One region of the Stappia sp. ABD4_338 genome, then DNA from elsewhere that is predicted to be linked to it. Evidence: riboswitches for the same ligand, from Rfam matches in the RefSeq annotation. Region 1 holds a riboswitch; each other region holds the start of a gene.
What was found. Region 1 has a riboswitch for cobalamin ahead of ACYX4S_RS08765 (ABC transporter substrate-binding protein). Riboswitches for the same ligand answer to the same signal wherever they lie in the genome.

Region 2: linked by a shared signal. The riboswitch ahead of cobU (bifunctional adenosylcobinamide kinase/adenosylcobinamide-phosphate guanylyltransferase) and the one ahead of ACYX4S_RS08765 (ABC transporter substrate-binding protein) in region 1 are both predicted to bind cobalamin.
Region 3: linked by a shared signal. The riboswitch ahead of ACYX4S_RS16830 (aromatic ring-hydroxylating oxygenase subunit alpha) and the one ahead of ACYX4S_RS08765 (ABC transporter substrate-binding protein) in region 1 are both predicted to bind cobalamin.

What each region holds. Positions count from the first base shown of each region.
Region 1 is NZ_CM149982.1:1,887,118-1,892,628, forward strand. Features, by position in the region: gene ACYX4S_RS08750 (hypothetical protein) at 321-515, shown strand; gene ACYX4S_RS08755 (helix-turn-helix transcriptional regulator) at 548-1,267, shown strand; gene ACYX4S_RS08760 (acyl-homoserine-lactone synthase) at 1,379-2,032, shown strand; cobalamin riboswitch at 2,371-2,575, shown strand; gene ACYX4S_RS08765 (ABC transporter substrate-binding protein) at 2,720-3,733, shown strand; gene ACYX4S_RS08770 (FecCD family ABC transporter permease) at 3,730-4,767, shown strand; gene ACYX4S_RS08775 (ABC transporter ATP-binding protein) at 4,764-5,511, shown strand, end outside.
Region 2 is NZ_CM149982.1:2,387,998-2,393,508, forward strand. Features, by position in the region: gene cobN (cobaltochelatase subunit CobN) at 1-1,369, opposite strand, end outside; gene cobW (cobalamin biosynthesis protein CobW) at 1,434-2,525, opposite strand; gene cobU (bifunctional adenosylcobinamide kinase/adenosylcobinamide-phosphate guanylyltransferase) at 2,522-3,064, opposite strand; cobalamin riboswitch at 3,224-3,460, opposite strand; tRNA gene ACYX4S_RS10815 (tRNA-Asn) at 3,649-3,723, shown strand; gene ACYX4S_RS10820 (VOC family protein) at 3,875-4,759, opposite strand; gene ACYX4S_RS10825 (ABC transporter permease) at 5,161-5,511, shown strand, end outside.
Region 3 is NZ_CM149982.1:3,743,488-3,748,998, reverse strand. Features, by position in the region: gene nrdF (class 1b ribonucleoside-diphosphate reductase subunit beta) at 1-821, shown strand, start outside; gene ACYX4S_RS16835 (FAD-binding oxidoreductase) at 856-1,938, opposite strand; gene ACYX4S_RS16830 (aromatic ring-hydroxylating oxygenase subunit alpha) at 1,935-3,167, opposite strand; cobalamin riboswitch at 3,285-3,495, opposite strand; gene ACYX4S_RS16825 (c-type cytochrome) at 3,701-4,108, shown strand; gene ACYX4S_RS16820 (EAL domain-containing protein) at 4,310-5,511, opposite strand, start outside.

The DNA of each region.
Region 1 (5,511 bases):
GGCCTCAATCTCCCCGAGAGCCCTTATCCGGTCAAGCCGCTTGGCTTCTAACTCCATGCCCTGATCGCGACAATAGTCCGCAAGAGCACCAATCTCTTGTAAAAGCTGAAAAACACGCATTCTCTTTGCTTTCAAGCTCAGTGGATCATATGGCATTCCTATTCAATAATTCAATTTTAACGCGAGATGCGCAACCGAAGAGTGCCTCAATCATATCACGAAGGATCAATCAACCCCGCCATTTGACCTCCCCCGACTGGCCGTGATGCGATCACGACACCCCCCACCCTAGTCTTTCAGCAATGGTTGGGAGGGTAGACATGACTGACGCATACAACGCACCTGACGACAACGGTATCCTGGACTATGTCGCGGGCATTCTGGAATTTGCGCATCAAGAACTTTTGTCGAGGGACCCCGTGATCGCAGCCGAGATCTATTACACCCTCGCCTCTGTTCGGGCGAGAACAAGGCGTGATATGAAAGGTTCACACGCAGAGATTGATAGCGCATAGCGTGCTGCGCATACCTGATGGAGGCACCTCACATGCCGACCACCGTCAATTTTGCCGCTGTTGTCGATCAGTTTTCCAAGGTCGCTACCGAAGCCGAGTGCCTGTCCCTGCTACAATCGACAAGAGACCACTATGGTCTGGCCAACGTTGTCTACTTCGCAACTCGGATACCCGAGGTCAGGATTGATGAGCCCCTAATTGCGGTTACCTACCAGGAGGAGTGGGTCCAGCATTACAAGGATGAGGGCTTCGTCGACATCGACCCAGTCGTTCCAGCCGGCCTTAGAAATCTGTTGCCGACGGATTGGTCAACGTTCGACCGCTCCAAGCCCGAGACAAAACGCTTTTTTGGGGAGGCCAATGAATTCGGTGTTGGATCGCAGGGGCTGACCATTCCGATCCGCGGGGCACACGGCGCGATAGCCATGCTCTCAATCACAAGCAATGATGACGGAAACGAATGGGCATTGATGCGAAAGCATCTGATGCGAGAGTTCCAGATCGTTGCGGCAGCAACACACGACATGATCCTTCGCATCAATGGAGCTGAGCAACAGATTCCACGGCTGTCGCCACGCGAACTCGAATGCCTGCAATGGGCAGCTGAGGGGAAAACTTACGAAGACATAGCGATCATAATGAATCTTCGCAAAGGAACTGTGAAGTCATACATGGAAATTTCAAGAAGAAAATTGAACGCACTGAACACAACCCACACCGTGACTAGAGCAATTCGCTTGGGATTGATTTAAACCCCTCAGGTTTCCGCCATTCCAAAAACTACTCAACCCTGCCATTTTACGGAGTATTATAGAAAAAATCCCTTTGCAAAAATTGCACCATTCCAGCAAGGGGAGGTTGAAATGATCAGACTTATCCAGGGAATTGACCGCATTCAGCATCCGTTTGAAATCGACCGGATGCACACGATCCGGGCTCAGGTTTTCCATGACCGGCTTCGTTGGGCTGTGACCGTCGAAGACGGATGGGAGATCGATGTGTTCGACCAGTGCAATCCGCTGTACGTGATGTCGATCAACCCGGAAACCCAGGACGTGCGGGGATCTGTTCGCCTGCTGCCAACCACTGGCCCCAACATGCTCCGCGATGTGTTCTCGGACCTGCTTCCGGACGATCTTGAAGTGGCAGACCCTCTGATTTGGGAGAGCTCGCGATTTTCGATCGATCCCGACTATGCCTGTGCGGGACGAGGCCGCGGAAACGTCAATGAGGTCACGGGCGAGCTGCTGATCGGAATGGCGGAAGTCGGGATGCTCGTGGGACTGACCAGCATCGTTTCTGTCTACGATTCTGTTATGGCGCGATTGTTCAAGCGGGCAAACTGTGCTGCCAACACGATCGGTGTTCCGAAGAGGTATGGAAAGGTGATGGCCTACGCCGGGCTCTTCGACACGAACGCAGAAATGATCTCCTCTCTTCGGGAAGCAAGTGGCATCACAGGCCGGGTGCTCGAAAAGCCGGCTCCGACAGACCCCTTGGCGGCATTGCTCGCATAAAGTCTCCCGCAGCAAGGAACGGCTTAGACACAAGACGCTGGCGGGTGCTCGCCAGCGTCATCTCGTGATTTGGAACTAGATCCGAAGTCTGTCCTGCAGAGTGATCAGAGGTGGATCCTCGGTGCAGTACCAGCGGTGCCGCAAAGCCAGAACAGGGCTAATTTACGTGTGCGGACAACCAGATGAGCGGGGCACCCAGGACGCGTCTTGGCGGCGGTACCCCCCTCATACTCGCGCGGCCGGCCAGACAGAAGTTGACGTGCAGCGCGGAATACGCATCCCCGAGAGCCTTTTCAACCAGCAGATGAAGGCCCTTGCCTCTCCGATCACCTCTCGCCTAAAAGAAGCGTGTCACGGTTCCGCCAATTGAGCGCGGATGAAAAGGGAACACGGTGCGGATTACCCATCAGGGGCCAAAACCGGGGCTGCCCTCGCAACTGTAAGCGGCAAGTCCACCGTCAATGCCACTGGCCAAACGCCGGGAAGGTGACGGAGGACGCTCGAGCCGCAAGCCAGGAGACCTGCCGGGACAACGACCAACGAGCCGGACGAGGTGTGTCGGCGAGGTTGAGCTCGTCTCCGGCGAGTTCTGAACGGCAATGACCGCCAGTCCGTCGTCGCCATGCCCTCGTCTGCGTCAACTCCCTCGTTGTTCGAGCCATTCGAACTGCATCACGAGGAGACACGATGCGTTTTCCCCTTTTAACGGTCGCAGCCCTGTTCGCCTCCGTTTCGTACGGACAGGCTGAAAGCACCCGGTATCCGTTGACCCTGTCGAGCTGCGGGCATGAGATTACCTTCGAGCGGGCGCCAGAGAGTGTCGTCAGCGTTGGACAAAGCACGACGGAAATCCTCTACATGCTCGGCCTCGCGGACAAGGTGTCCGGGACCGCACTCTGGATAAACCCGGTTCTGCCCGAGTTCGCGGAGGTCAATTCCAGGATCGAGCGCCTTTCGGACAACGCCCCGAGTTTCGAGAGCGTCCTGGCCAAGCGGCCCGAGCTTGTCGTGACGGCCTATGAGTGGATGATCGGGCCGCAGGGTGTCGTCGGCACGCGCGAGATGTTCGACGATGCGAAGATCCCGAGCTGGATCATGCCGACCGAATGCGTCGGCAAGGACAACACGCAGACCATGGATGGCGAACGCTCGGTCATGTACGACCCCGCCCTGCTCTACCAGGGCATCAAGGAGCTCGCCCTGATCTTCGACGTTTCCGATCGCGGCGAGGAGCTCGTCTCCGAGCTGAAGGCCCGCGAAATCGCCGCCGTCAAGATGGCGCGCGATCTCGATCTTCCCGACAATGTGTCCGGTGTGTTCTGGTACTCGTCCGCGGATCTCGCGATCGATCCCTATGTCGCCGGCGTCAACGCGGTTCCCGGCTGGATGCTCTCCACCCTGGGTGTCTCAAACGTCGTAACCTCCCACGAGGAATGGCCGACGGTTGGCTGGGAAACGATTGCAACCGCCGACCCCACCTTCATCGTCGCGGCAGATATGGATCGCCGCCGCTTTCCGGCCGATGACATCGCGATCAAGCGGGAGTTTCTCGCGAGCGACCCTCTGACGCGGGAAATGGAAGCCGTGAAGGAAGGGCGTATCATCGTCATAGACGCCAACGCGATGGATCCGTCGGTGCGCTCCATATTCGCGCTCGAGGCGTTGGCACAAGCCCTGTCCGGATACGGTCTCGCCCAATGACGGGCAGCGCAGCGGTCCGCTCCGTGAGATGGCTGTGGCTGGCTCCCCCATTGCTGGCCGCTGCGCTTCTCCTTGCAACGGTTGTTGGAGAAACCCGTATCCCGCTCTCGACCGTTCTCCAGGTGCTTTCGGCAAAGCTCGGATTTTCCGATCAGACGCTCGACCCCATTCAGGCCAGCGTCATCTGGCACTATCGCCTGTCCAGGGCCGTTGTCGCGGCCAGCGGCGGAGCCGGGCTTGCGCTGTCCGGGATGATCCTGCAGGCGCTGCTGCGCAATCCGCTGGCTGAACCATACCTTCTCGGGATCTCGGCCGGTGCGTCCACCGGAGCTGTCACGGTCACCGTGGCGGGGGTGGGAGCTGGCGTCGTCAGCATGTCGGCAGGCGCATTTGTCGGGGCGCTAGCCGCCTTCGCACTTGTTGCGGTACTGGCGAAAGCGGCCGGCGGAGGGGTCGGTGTTCGGGGCGCCGGCATCATCATTCTCGCCGGCATTGCGGGATCGCAGATGTTCAATGCCCTCACGGCGTTGATCATCGCGCAGTCCGCCAGCGCGGAACAGGCACGCGGCATTATGTTCTGGCTGCTCGGTAACCTCTCCGGCGTACGCTGGCCCGATGTGCAACTGGCCCTGCCGATGGCCTTCCTCGGGATCGCGATATCCCTCTGGCACGCGCGAACACTCGACGCCTTTACCTTCGGCTCCGACAGTGCCGCCTCACTCGGCATCGACGTACGTCGCGCGCAGGCCATCCTCATCGCGACCGCTGCTTTCATGACGGCAATCGTTGTCTCGATTGCCGGCGCAATCGGCTTCGTGGGACTGGTCATTCCACATGCGATGCGCTTCCTGGTCGGCCCGCGTCATACCCGGCTTGTCCCCGCGACAGCGCTGGCCGGAGCGGTGTTCCTGGTCCTGTCCGACGTTGTCTCGCGGATCGTGATCCCCGGTCAGGTTCTGCCGATCGGGGTTATCACGGCACTGGTCGGCGCACCGGCCTTCGGCCTGATCATGGTCCGGGGGCGGCAGCGATGAACGACAGTCCCGAACTCGAGCTCTCCGGTGTCGGCTGGGCCACGCGGGGCCGATCGATTGTCTCCCATATCGACCTTCGACTGAAGCGGCGGGAAACGCTTGGTCTGATCGGCCCCAATGGGTCCGGAAAATCCACGCTGCTCAGCCTGATGGCCGGCCTTCGCGCGCCCACGGAAGGTGAGGTGCGCCTGCAGGGCCGGTCAATGGCCCGGATGCGGCGGCGCGAAATCGCCCAACGCCTTGCGTTCGTCGAACAGGCTTCCGACACGGGCGAGCGGATCACGGTACGGGATGCGGTGGAGCTCGGACGTACCCCCTGGGTGGGCTCACTGCACCGGTGGAGTTGCGAGGATGATCTGGCCGTGACGAATGCCCTGAGCGCGGTGTCGATGGACCACCTGGCCGAGCGCGACTGGTCCACGCTTTCCGGCGGAGAACGGCAGCGCGCACACATTGCCAAGGCCCATGCGCAGAGGCCCGAGATCCTGCTGCTGGACGAACCGACAAACCATCTCGACGTGCATCATCAGCTCGCAATTCTGGATCTTGTGTCGAGCCTGGCGGTGACGGCCGTGATCGCGCTTCATGATCTGCAGCATGCACTGCGCTGCGATCGGCTTCTGGTCATGGAAAGTGGCCGTTGCATTGCCCTGGGGCCACCGGCGGAGGTGCTGACGCCCGCCCTTGTCCGAGACGTTTTCCGCATTCACGCCGAGCTCATTCCGCACCCCTCGGGTGGCCTCC
Region 2 (5,511 bases), 500 kb from region 1:
TGAGCACTGCCCCGCCATGGCGCACCCGCCGGTCGGAAAGGTCGTTGGTCGGCCCTTCGCTGATACGCGCCATGAGCTCGTCCGCCCCGACCGGCGCGCCCTCGACGGCATATCCTTCCCCGGCCAGTGCCTGCATGAGCGCCGCGCAGGAGGCGGGCGTATCCAGGCCGACACCATTGGCAAGGCGCCCGTCCTTGTTGGGATAGTTGGCAAGGATCAGAGCCAGCTTCCGGTCCCCCGCCGGCGTGCGGGCCAGTCGCGCCAGCCGTGCCGCCTGTTCCGCGACGAAGGCGATCCGATCCGGCTTCGGCACAAAGCGCATGGTCGCGGACTGGGTGCGCGGGTCACGCGGAGCCTGCTCCTTGAACGAGACCGCCCGCGTCAGGATACGGCCATCCACCTCCGGCATGACCACATGCATGGCGAGGTCGCGGATCGAAAGTCCCTGGTCCGACTCGCTCCACCCTTCTTGTGAAGACGACGAGAAGACCACCTGCAGCACCGGCGCTCCGGGGGCGTCCAGCGGCGTGGTTTCATGCAGCCGGCCCGCGCTGCCGACGGCGAAGGCGGTCGCGTTGAGAACAACCGACGGGCGCGCCTCCCCGAAGAGCGAGGCAAGGACGGACGCCGACTCCGCGTCCTTCAGAGAGGCCACGAAAACCGGAAGTGGGTTGATACCCCGCTCCCGAAGCGCCTCCGTCAGCGCCTCGACCGGCTCGGTGGCCGCCGACTGGACCAGCGCACGATAGAACACGAGCGCGGCCACCGGCGCCTGCGGATCGTCCCAGGTTTTCTTGAGATCGGCGAGACTCGCGTGCATCGAACCGGGCAGGTGGAGCCCGGCGCGTGGAAGCGGCCGGGGCGGGTCGGCCTCCGGCGTCCCATCGAGCAGATGCCGGCACTGACGCAGCAGGTTCGCCAGGTTCTCCGCGCCGCCCTCGGCCATGTACCGCCAGAGCCGTTCGACCGTTTCGAGCGGCAGGGTCGAGCGGCTGGCAAGCGTCTCGTCCCAGCGGTCATCTCCGGGCATGACCGCAAGCCCGATGCCTTCGCCACGCGCAAGTTCCGTCAGCCGCTCCACCCCATACGGCCAGTATTCGGCGCCACCCAGCAGCCGCAGGATGACGAGCCGCGCGCCCGAGGCGGTGTTGTCGGCGTAAAGATCGACGGAATAGGGATGGGACAACGCCATGAGATTGGCGAGCCGCAGTTGCGGCCCTTCCTCGCCCAACGCGCCGGCAACGGCGTTCAGAGACGCCAGTTCCGTATCGGCGGCCGAGAGCACGATGACATCCGCCGGCGACTGGCCGAGATCGACGGCCTCCTCCCCCTGGTCGATGCGTCCGCTTCTGCCGGCGAGAATGTGCATGTCGTCTCCCGTTCCCCGGGAACGTGGCACGGTCCCGGGTGTTTCCGTCCGAGAAGGACCGGTCTCAGGCTGCTTCGGAGCGGGCCAGAAGCCCCTCGATGCGGATGGGGTCGAAGCCGGCGAGACCGATCACAACCACCCGGCCCGGCGCGCGGGCATCCTTTGCAAACCATGCCTCCACGCGTGGCCCGACCGCCTGCACCATTGCCGGAGCGGCCTTGCCCGCAATCTCCACCGCTCCCTTGATGCGCAGCACCCCGGGCATGGCCATCGCAGCGGCAACGCGCTGTTCGAGTTCCTTCAGGGAGGCAAAGGCCGGCAAGGTCACCACATGGCTCTCGAACTCGTCATGATCGTGGTCGTGGTGATGGTGGTCATGATCGTGATCGTCATGGTCGTGATCATCGTGATGATGATGGCTTTCGTGGTGGCTTTCCCGGCCCGTCATGTCCTCCTCCGAGGCACTGAAACGCCCGAGCAGCACATCGCCGGCAAGATACCCCTTTTCCGCCGCGACGATCTCGACCGCCGGCCGCACCCGCGCCGAGACGGTTTCGCGGACGCGGGCGAGCGCGTCCGCATCCACGAGATCGGCTTTGTTGAGCACGACGAGATCGGCGCAGACGAGCTGGTCCTCGAAAAGCTCTTCCACCGGGCTTTCGTGATCGAGCGCCTCGTCGGCCGCGCGCTGAGCGGCAAGGGCGGCCTCGTCCGCGACCACCCGCCCTTCGGCGACGGCCGCCGCATCGACCACCGTCACAACGGCATCGACGGTGACGCGTGTCTTGACGCTGGGCCAGGAAAAGGCCCTGACCAGGGGCTGCGGCAGCGCAAGACCGGACGTCTCGATCACGATGTGATCGGGCGCCTCGTCGCGCGAGACGAGCATTTCCATCGTCGGCAGGAAGTCGTCGGCGACCGTGCAGCAGATGCAGCCGTTGGTCAGTTCCACCACGTCGTCCGCCGCGCAATCGGGATCGGCGCAACCGTCCACCAGCGAGCCGTCGAAGCCCATGTCGCCGAACTCGTTGACGATGAGCGCGATGCGCTTGCCCTTCGCGTCCCGCAGGAGGTTGGAGAGAAGAGTCGTCTTTCCGGCCCCCAGGAAGCCGGTGATGATCGTGGCCGGGATCTTGCCGCTTGCAGGCGTGCTCATAGGGTAATCTCCGGTTGGAGGGAATTCGGCTTGAGAACGAGCGGCAAGCCGCAGGCGACGAGAACCACCGCCTCCACACTCGCCGCGATCTTGCGATTGAGGCGCCCCTGCTCGTCGCGGAAACGGCGGGCAAGCGCATTGTCGGGCACGATGCCGGAGCCGACCTCGTTGGTCACCAGAACCACGGGCCCGCCAGCGGCTTGAAGCGCCGCCGCCAGGCGGTCCGTCTCGGCCGGAAGATCGGCATCGCGGAACATCAGGTTCGAGAGCCAAAGCGTCAGGCAATCGACGAGAACGGCCGTTCCGGGCGCGCTTCGGGTCGTGATCGCGCCGGCGATATCGAGGGGTTCCTCGATCGTCTCCCACCCCAGCCCACGGGCCTCCACATGACGGGCGACACGCGCGCGCATCTCGCCGTCCTCGGCGACGGAGGTCGCGAGATAGACGCGTGCAAGTCCGCTGGCGGAGACCAACGCCTCCGCGTGGGAGCTCTTGCCCGAACGGGCTCCTCCGGTCACCAGAACGCTTCGGCAGCGCACGGTATCAGGCCCGGCGGCAGTGCGCGGGATGACACGAAGCCTGTTCGGCGGACCGTGGAATCACGGAAAAGGTATGATGAGGAAGCGCGTGGAAACGCGTCATGTGAGCCTCCTGCCGTCCACCCGACGGCTGTGACGTTTCGGGACGCGGCGCTCATTTCCGCCGCGTGTCATCCGGCTCGTCTCCTGGCTCGCGGGTCGCCGCCTTGCCCTGCCCTTCCCGGGCGCCCAACCGCGTTGGAGCGTCCAGTGGTCTCTGCAGGAAGGCTCGCCGCTCACAGTTGCGGGGGCAGCTACGGATTCGGGACCCCGAATTGGGTCGTCCCCCACCGTATTCCGACTTTCCCCTCTCCCTCGGACTTCGTCCGTCGGAAAGGACCGGACCTCATTCTTAGCCCGGCAAACGCCACACAACAAGCGGATCCGGGACCTGGAAGCCCCTGACCAGCACCAAATCGCCGCCGCCGCCCGGCGCGATTTTTTCGCTTCTGTGGAAAACATGACGACAAAAGGCTTGGCAAATCCGCACGGCGTTTGCTATACGCCTCCCACCGACGCGGTGCTCAAGAGCGCCGCGACAGTGATCCCCGGTAGCTCAGTGGTAGAGCAAGCGGCTGTTAACCGCTTGGTCGCTGGTTCGAATCCGGCCCGGGGAGCCACTGCCCTCTTTCTCCCCCACATCGCAAACGTACAGCCGCCAATCAGCGCGGAACGACGAGTCACGCCGCCCGCGAGCACTCCCGCAGGCGAACGATGACCGATGGCCTCGACGCTTTCACGCCGGACACGCCTCTTCTATGGGGCAGCCCCCTAGGCGGCACGAAGATGAATCCGTGTTCCCCACGGATCGGCAAGCGAGACGCCGCCTTGTCCGGCCTCGTTCAACGCCACTCCGGCGTCCCCGGCCCGCTCCCGCACGCTCGACACATGCCCGGGATCCCTGGCAAGAATTTCCACGAAGTCCAGGCCGGCGCGGTTCGGATCGCGCGCACCCGCGCCACGACTGCCCCACACGTTCCCGGCAAGCTGGTGATGGTATCCTCCGGATCCGAAGAAGCTTGCGCCCGGATAGTGGGCACTGATGTCGAAGCCGAGCACGTCGCGGTAGAACCCCTCGGACACCCCGGTCTCGCCGACGCGGAGATGAACGTGCCCGACACGCCCGCCCTCCGGCATTCCCTGCCAGACCGCCCCCTCGCCCGCGGCAAGCACGCCCTCCACGTCCATCGGATCGGTGGACATGGTCACCGTGCCGTCCGGCGTGCGCCAGTCGGCCTCCGGACGATCCGCATAGACCTCGATGCCGTTCCCTTCCGGGTCGCTGAGATAGACCGCCTCGCTCACGATGTGATCCGACGCCCCTTCGATGCGCGCACCGAGACCGGCCGCGTGAGAAAGCCAGCGCCCCAGATCGCCGCGCGTCGGCAGCAGGAACGCCGTATGGAAGAGCCCGGCCTCGCGGGCGCTGACTGGCGCGAGATCCGGTCGCTCGTCCAGCTCCACCAGAGGCACCGCACCGGCACCGAGAACGACACGCCCCGCCACACGCTCCAGTTCCTGCAGGCCGATCACGTCGCGATAGAAACGCGCCGTCGCGGACAGGTCCCGCACCCTCAGGCCGACGCGCCCGACGCGCATGGGCACCGCATCCATGTTGAAGGCGGCAGCGTTTTTCGGCTCGCTGGATACTGACATTTCCTGCTCCTGTGCACGCGCGGCCGGACGGTCATTGCGATCACGCAACACCGGATGCCGCTGAATGTGCCCTCAATCTGGTAGCGCCCCGACGCAAAGACAATCGCGTAAATCGTGAGCTTATTGTCTCCATTTCATGAACGATAAACCTGCCGCAATCGCTTCATGTGACCGCATGAACACATCAAGGCCTGCCAAGGATTGGCCCTCCTGCTTTTTGTGTCATTTTATGCTTTTTTATTCTGAGCATTTCGAAAATCCGTGGATGACCTGTCGTTCATTGGCGAAAAACGGGTTTTCAATGCCGCGCCGCGTAAAAAACGCGATGCAAAGACGTCACGTGACATGGATATATGTGCGAAATAATGTATCTCTTCCCATGAGAGGGAGAAAACGCGCATATGGAAAGCTTCTCGTCCGTCCTTGCGGAAGCAGTCGGGCTTATCCTGTCCGGTGACGCCGATCTCCTGGAGATCATCGGCCTGTCGCTGCGCGTGACGCTGAGCGCGGTCGTCATTTCCTGCGTGATCGGCCTGCCTCTCGGCGCCTGCGTGGGGGCCTTCGCGTTTCCCGGACGAACAACGGCAACCGTCGTGCTCAATGCGCTCATGGGACTGCCGCCGGTCGTGGTCGGTCTGGTCGTCTATCTCACGCTGTCCGCCGCCGGCCCGCTGGGGCCCTTGCGGCTTCTCTACACCCCCACCGCGATGGTCATCGCGCAGACCATCCTCGTCACACCGATCGTCGCCGCC
Region 3 (5,511 bases), 1.9 Mb from region 1:
TCACCGACGAGGAACGCCAGCTCACCATCCGCGTCTTCACCGGCCTGACCCTTCTGGACACGATTCAGAACGCGGTCGGTGCGCCGGCGCTGATGGGCGACGCGGTGACGCCGCACGAGGAGGCGGTGCTCAGCAATGTCGCCTTCATGGAGGCGGTGCACGCGCGCAGCTACTCCTCGATCTTCTCCACCCTGTGTTCCACCCGGGAGGTGGACGAGGCGTTCCGCTGGTCGGAGGAGAATGCCCATCTGCAGCAGAAGTCGCGGCTGATCCTCGACGAGTACGATGCGGGCGCGTCGCCGCTGCGCAGGAAGGTCGCCAGCGTGTTCCTGGAATCCTTCCTCTTCTATTCCGGCTTCTATCTGCCCATGCACTGGTCGAGCCGGGCGCGGCTCACCAATACGGCGGACCTTATCCGGCTCATCATCCGCGACGAGGCCGTGCACGGCTACTACATCGGCTACAAGTTCCAGCGCGCGATGGAGCGCGCGGGCGAGGCGGAACGGCAGGAGATCAAGGACTTCGCCTTCGCGCTTCTGTTCGACCTGTACGGGATCGAGAGCCGTTACACCGAAAGTCTCTACGATCCGCTGGGGTTGAGCGAGGACGTGAAGCAGTTCCTGCACTACAACGCCAACAAGGCGCTTCAGAACCTCGGCTTCGAGCAGCTTTTTCCCGACGAGGTCTGCCGGGTGAATCCCGCGATCATGGCGGCGCTTTCGCCCAACGCGGACGAGAACCACGACTTCTTTTCCGGTTCGGGCTCGTCCTATGTGATCGGCAAGGCCGTGGCGACGCGGGACGAGGACTGGGACTTCTGAGGCGTGCCCGTCCGCAGTCCCGCGCCGACCCGGTTCAGGCTTCCACCTCGACCTGTCCGATGGGGTGGGAGCAGCAGGCGAGCACGTAGCCCGCTTCCACGTCCTCGTCGGTGATGCCGCCGTTGTGGACCATGTGCACCTGGCCGGAAATTTTGCGGATCTTGCAGGTTCCGCAGACGCCGAAGGTGCAGCCCGAGGGAATGTTGAGCCCGGCGTTGCGGGCGGTGGCGAGAATGGTGTCGGTCTCGGCACAGGGCTGCGTCACCCCCGACAGCGCGAAGGCGACCTCCGCCATCGCGGCCGCGTCCGGAACGACGTCGCCCTCGACCGGGTCCTCCGCCGCCTCCGGCACCGGCGCATGGAAGCTCTCCTGATGGTAGCGGGACATGTCGAAGCCGAGGCCCGTCAATGCCTCGCGCACCGCCTGCATGAAGGGTTCGGGGCCGCAGCAGAACACCTCGCGCTCCAGGTAGTCCTGTGCCATCAGGCCCAGCATGAGCTGGTTGAACGTGCCCTGGTACCCTGTCCAGGGCAGGAAGCGGTCGGTCTCCTCGACGACGAATTTCAGGTCGATCTCGGGGAAGCGGCTCGCCATGTGCTCCAGGCGCTGGCGGAAGATGATCTCCGAGGGACGCCTGGCGCAGTTGACGAAGACGACGTCGGCGGGGCGCCCGAGGTCGAACATCCACGTGGTCATCGACATCATCGGCGTGATGCCGGAGCCCGCGGAGATGAACAGGTACTTGTCCGCCGGATGGAGCTGGCTGGAGAAGGAGCCGGCCGGCGCGCTTGCCCGGATCCTGACGCCCGGACGCAGATTGTCCAGCATCCATCGGGTGCCGAGGCTTCCCTCCTGCGCCTTGACCGTGACCGAGATCGACATCGGTCGCGAGGGCGAGGAGGAGATGGTGTAGGTGCGGTAGAGCGGACCGCCCGGCACCGGCAGCTCCAGTGTCAGGAACTGGCCCGGCACATAGGAGAACACCGCCCCCGAGGGGGACTGGAAGCAGAAGCTTGCAACGTTCGGCGCCTCGGGAATGACCGAGACGCACTCGAGCTCCTCGCTTCCGTCCCACACGACGACCGGATGCGAGATCTGCGGGTGGGGCATTCTCATTCGGCGGCCTCCCGGAGCGGGGCGAGACGGCTTGCAAGGGTGGCGCAGTACCAGTCCACGAACTGGTCGACACCGCTTTCCTGGACCGGCGAATAGGGGCCGGGAGCGTAGGCGGGCGAATTGATGCCGACCTGGTTGTCCTCGACCACGCGACGGTCCTCGTCGTTGGTCGCCTCCCAGACCTCGGTGAGCGTCTTCAGGTCGTAGTCCACTCCCTCGACGGCGTCCTTGTTGACGAGCCAGGTCGTCTGGACCTCGGTCTGCTGCGGGCCGATCGGCGTCACGCGGAAGGTGATCGAGTGATCGGGCAGGAAGTGGTTCCAGGTCGTGGGATAATGGAACTTCAGCAGCGCCCCCGCATCGGGCAGCGGCACCCGGCCGAGCGGCCGCCCGACGGCCGCGTTGCCGGTCATCGTGTAGCTTCTCGCGCCGGTCTTAAGCGGCATGCGGGCGAGGCGGTACTGGCCGCTGTCGGCGAGATGGAAGCGCGAGGGAAGTCCGGCCGCCTCGCAGCGCGAGACATGCGCCTGCAGGTGAGGCGGCGTCTCGCCGTTCTCCATGCCCGTCACGGCCGGGTCGTCGGGAAAGCTGCGGCAAAGGGCGGGGTGGTTTCCCCCGCAATGGTAGCACTCGCGGTTGTTCTCCCACACGAGCTTCCAGTTGCCGTTCTCGATGATCGTGGACTGGTGCGCGATGCGCGCGTTGCCCAGGTCATGCGGAGCCAGATAGGGGCCGGCCTGCGTGGCGAAAGTGTCGAAGTCCGGCGCCTCGTCGGCCAGGCAGATGTAGACGAGGCCCGCCAGTTCCCGACAGTGCACCGGCTTCAGCCCGTGGGCCGAGGCATCGAAGTCCGGACCCATGTCTCGGGCCCAGAGAAGCCGACCGTCGAGCTCGTAGGTCCACTGGTGGTAGGGACAGACCAGCTTGGGCACATGCCCGGAGGCAGCCTTGCAGATGACCGAGCCGCGATGTCGGCAGGTGTTGTGGAACGCACGGATCGCGCCGTCGGATCCGCGCACGATCACCAGCGGAAACGCCCCGACGCGGTGGGTGACATAGCTGCCGGGCTTGGGCAGCGCGCAGGCCGGCGTGGCGTAGAGCCAGTCGCGGTAGAAGATGTGCTCGAGGTCCAGCGCGAGGATGGCGGGATCCGCGTAGAAGGCCTGTTCAAGCGAGTGATGCGGCACCCGCCGGGCCAGAAGGTCGTATGCCTTGGCGTCTGCGTTCATCATGCAGGTCTCACCTTGCCGGAATGCGCCGGCGATAACATGAAGCGGATGCGCGGGAGGGGATCGGCGCGGTGCCCGGGAGCGGCACGGCACGAGATCGCCCCCACCGCCACCCGCGGCTTGACGTCATGTCGGGCTGGTTTCCGGACTTGGAACATCTGGCTTTCGCCGCTTCCCCGACGCCTTCCCGGAGGCTCCTCCCCGGTGGCCTGTGTCGCGGTCTTGTCCGTTCCTTACCGTTGCGGGGGCAGTGCCGGTTTCTCACCGGCTTCCCAATTCTCGACCGCCTGCATGTGCCCGCGGCCGCACCTGACATGTCGCGACAGAATAGCTTCGCCATGGCCCTTCGATGCCTTGGATGCGACAATCGCTTGTTCGAAACGGACCTCCCGGCGGCGCGTGCGACATTCTCGCGCGGCTCCGGCATGCCGGTGGCGAAGGCGCTTGACCTTCCCGGAAGGGGAAGCCCCACCCTGGGCGCGATGAACTGGCGTGGGGCCGCTCCGTCGCGGACCGGATCACGGGATGGCGCAATGACGATGAAGGCTGTCGGATGGAGTGTCGCGGTCGTGGCGGTGATCGTCGCCGGCTGGCTGATGCTCCGCCCCGGGGCGCCGGGGGCGACCGCGCCAAAGGCCGGGTTGCACGTTCCCCGGCTTTCGGGCGCCGCCCTTGAGGGGAAACGGCTTTTCGCCGCGAACTGTGCATCGTGTCACGGGGAAAACGCTGGCGGAACGGACATCGGACCCTCGCTCGTTCAGCGGATTTACGCGCCCGCCCATCATGCCGATCTCGCCTTCCGGCTTGCGGTTCGCAACGGGGTGCGCGCCCATCACTGGACGTTCGGGAACATGCCCCCGGTCGAGGGCGTCGGCACGCGGGACGTCGACAGGATCACGGCCTATGTGCGCAGCATCCAGCGCGCCAACGGCATCGAGTGACACGATCGGCGGATCTGCCCGCCGTGTCGCGATCCCCGGCCCCTTCCGGGGCAGGCAGAAGGAGAAAACGCCATGATGCAAGACATGTACGGTTCGCACGGCTGGGGCTTCGGCGGCTGGCCCATGCTCCTAGGCCTTGTCCTGGTCGTCCTGATCGTGCTCGCGCTCATAAAATACCTGAGGAGCTGACCGGGCCGGATCTCAGGTGGCGGATGGCGTCGCGATCCTGGCCGGTCGGGGAGCGCCGCTGCGCAGGGCGCGGGCGAAGGCGCAGATATCCGGTGCCGCGAGAGGGGGCGACACGCCCGGCCCCTCCGCAAGGGCGCAAGCTGCGTCGCGGGCCATGTCCAGGTCGGCATCGGTTGCCACACCTTCGATCAGCGTTCTGGCGCCCAGTGTCTCGGCCATGTTCGCAAGTGCCGCCACGTCGGCGCGACAGTCGCTTGGCACGCTCTCGCACAGGAGCGTCTTGTTGATCGTGAGCACTTGCGGGCGCAGCCGTGCGAGCAGCGTCAGCACCGCGTTCCCCTTGCCGAAGGTGCTGAGTGCGAGGCGCACGCCATGTTCCGAAAGGCGCGAGAGCGTCGCGATGACGTCCTCGCTCTGGGACAGGGCGGCTTCGTCCGCGACCTCGATTTCCAGCGCTTCCGGCGGGAGGCCGGAGCGGGTCAGCAGGCGGTCGATCTCCTCCACCAGCGTTGCATCCCGCAGCGAACAGGCTGACAGGCCGACCACCACATACGTCTGCTCGGGGATCGACGCACGCCAGCGGGCCACCGTTTCGCAGGCCGTCGCCAGAAGGAAGCTGTCGAACGCGCGCGCCTGACCGTGTTCACGCGCGCCGGCCATGAAGTCCTCGGCCGCAAGTGTCGCGGACAGGCCCGGATGTGCCCAGCGAAGGTGTGCCCGCGCACCGACCAGTGCCCTTCGGTTGATGCAGATGCGCGGTTCATAGGTGACGAAGAGTTCCTGGCGCGGCAGGGCGGCGGGCAGTCCCGAGGTGATTTCCTGAAGGAGCCGCTGCCGGTCCAGCATCTCCTCGCGAAAGAAGACATGCGCGCCGCGCTGGCGTGCCTTGGCTTCATACAGGGCGGCATCGGCGCAGGTCAGGGCCTCGTCGATGGTGGCGCCGTCGTCGGGCCAGACCGCGACGCCGCAACTCATCGCGATGGGCAACCGTGCGTCCGAGGGGCCGTTGACCTGCGAGGGTGTGTTTGCGCGCGTGGAAAGCCGTTCGTCGATTTCGCGGAGCGACAGGTCGCTCAGCGGCACGGCGACCACGAACTCGTCGCCGCCCCAGCGGGCGATCAGTCCCGCGTCGGGAAAGTCGGCAAGCAGGCTCCGCGCCGCCGCCTTGAGCATCGCATCGCCCGTCGCGTGGCCGAACTGGTCGTTGACCGCCT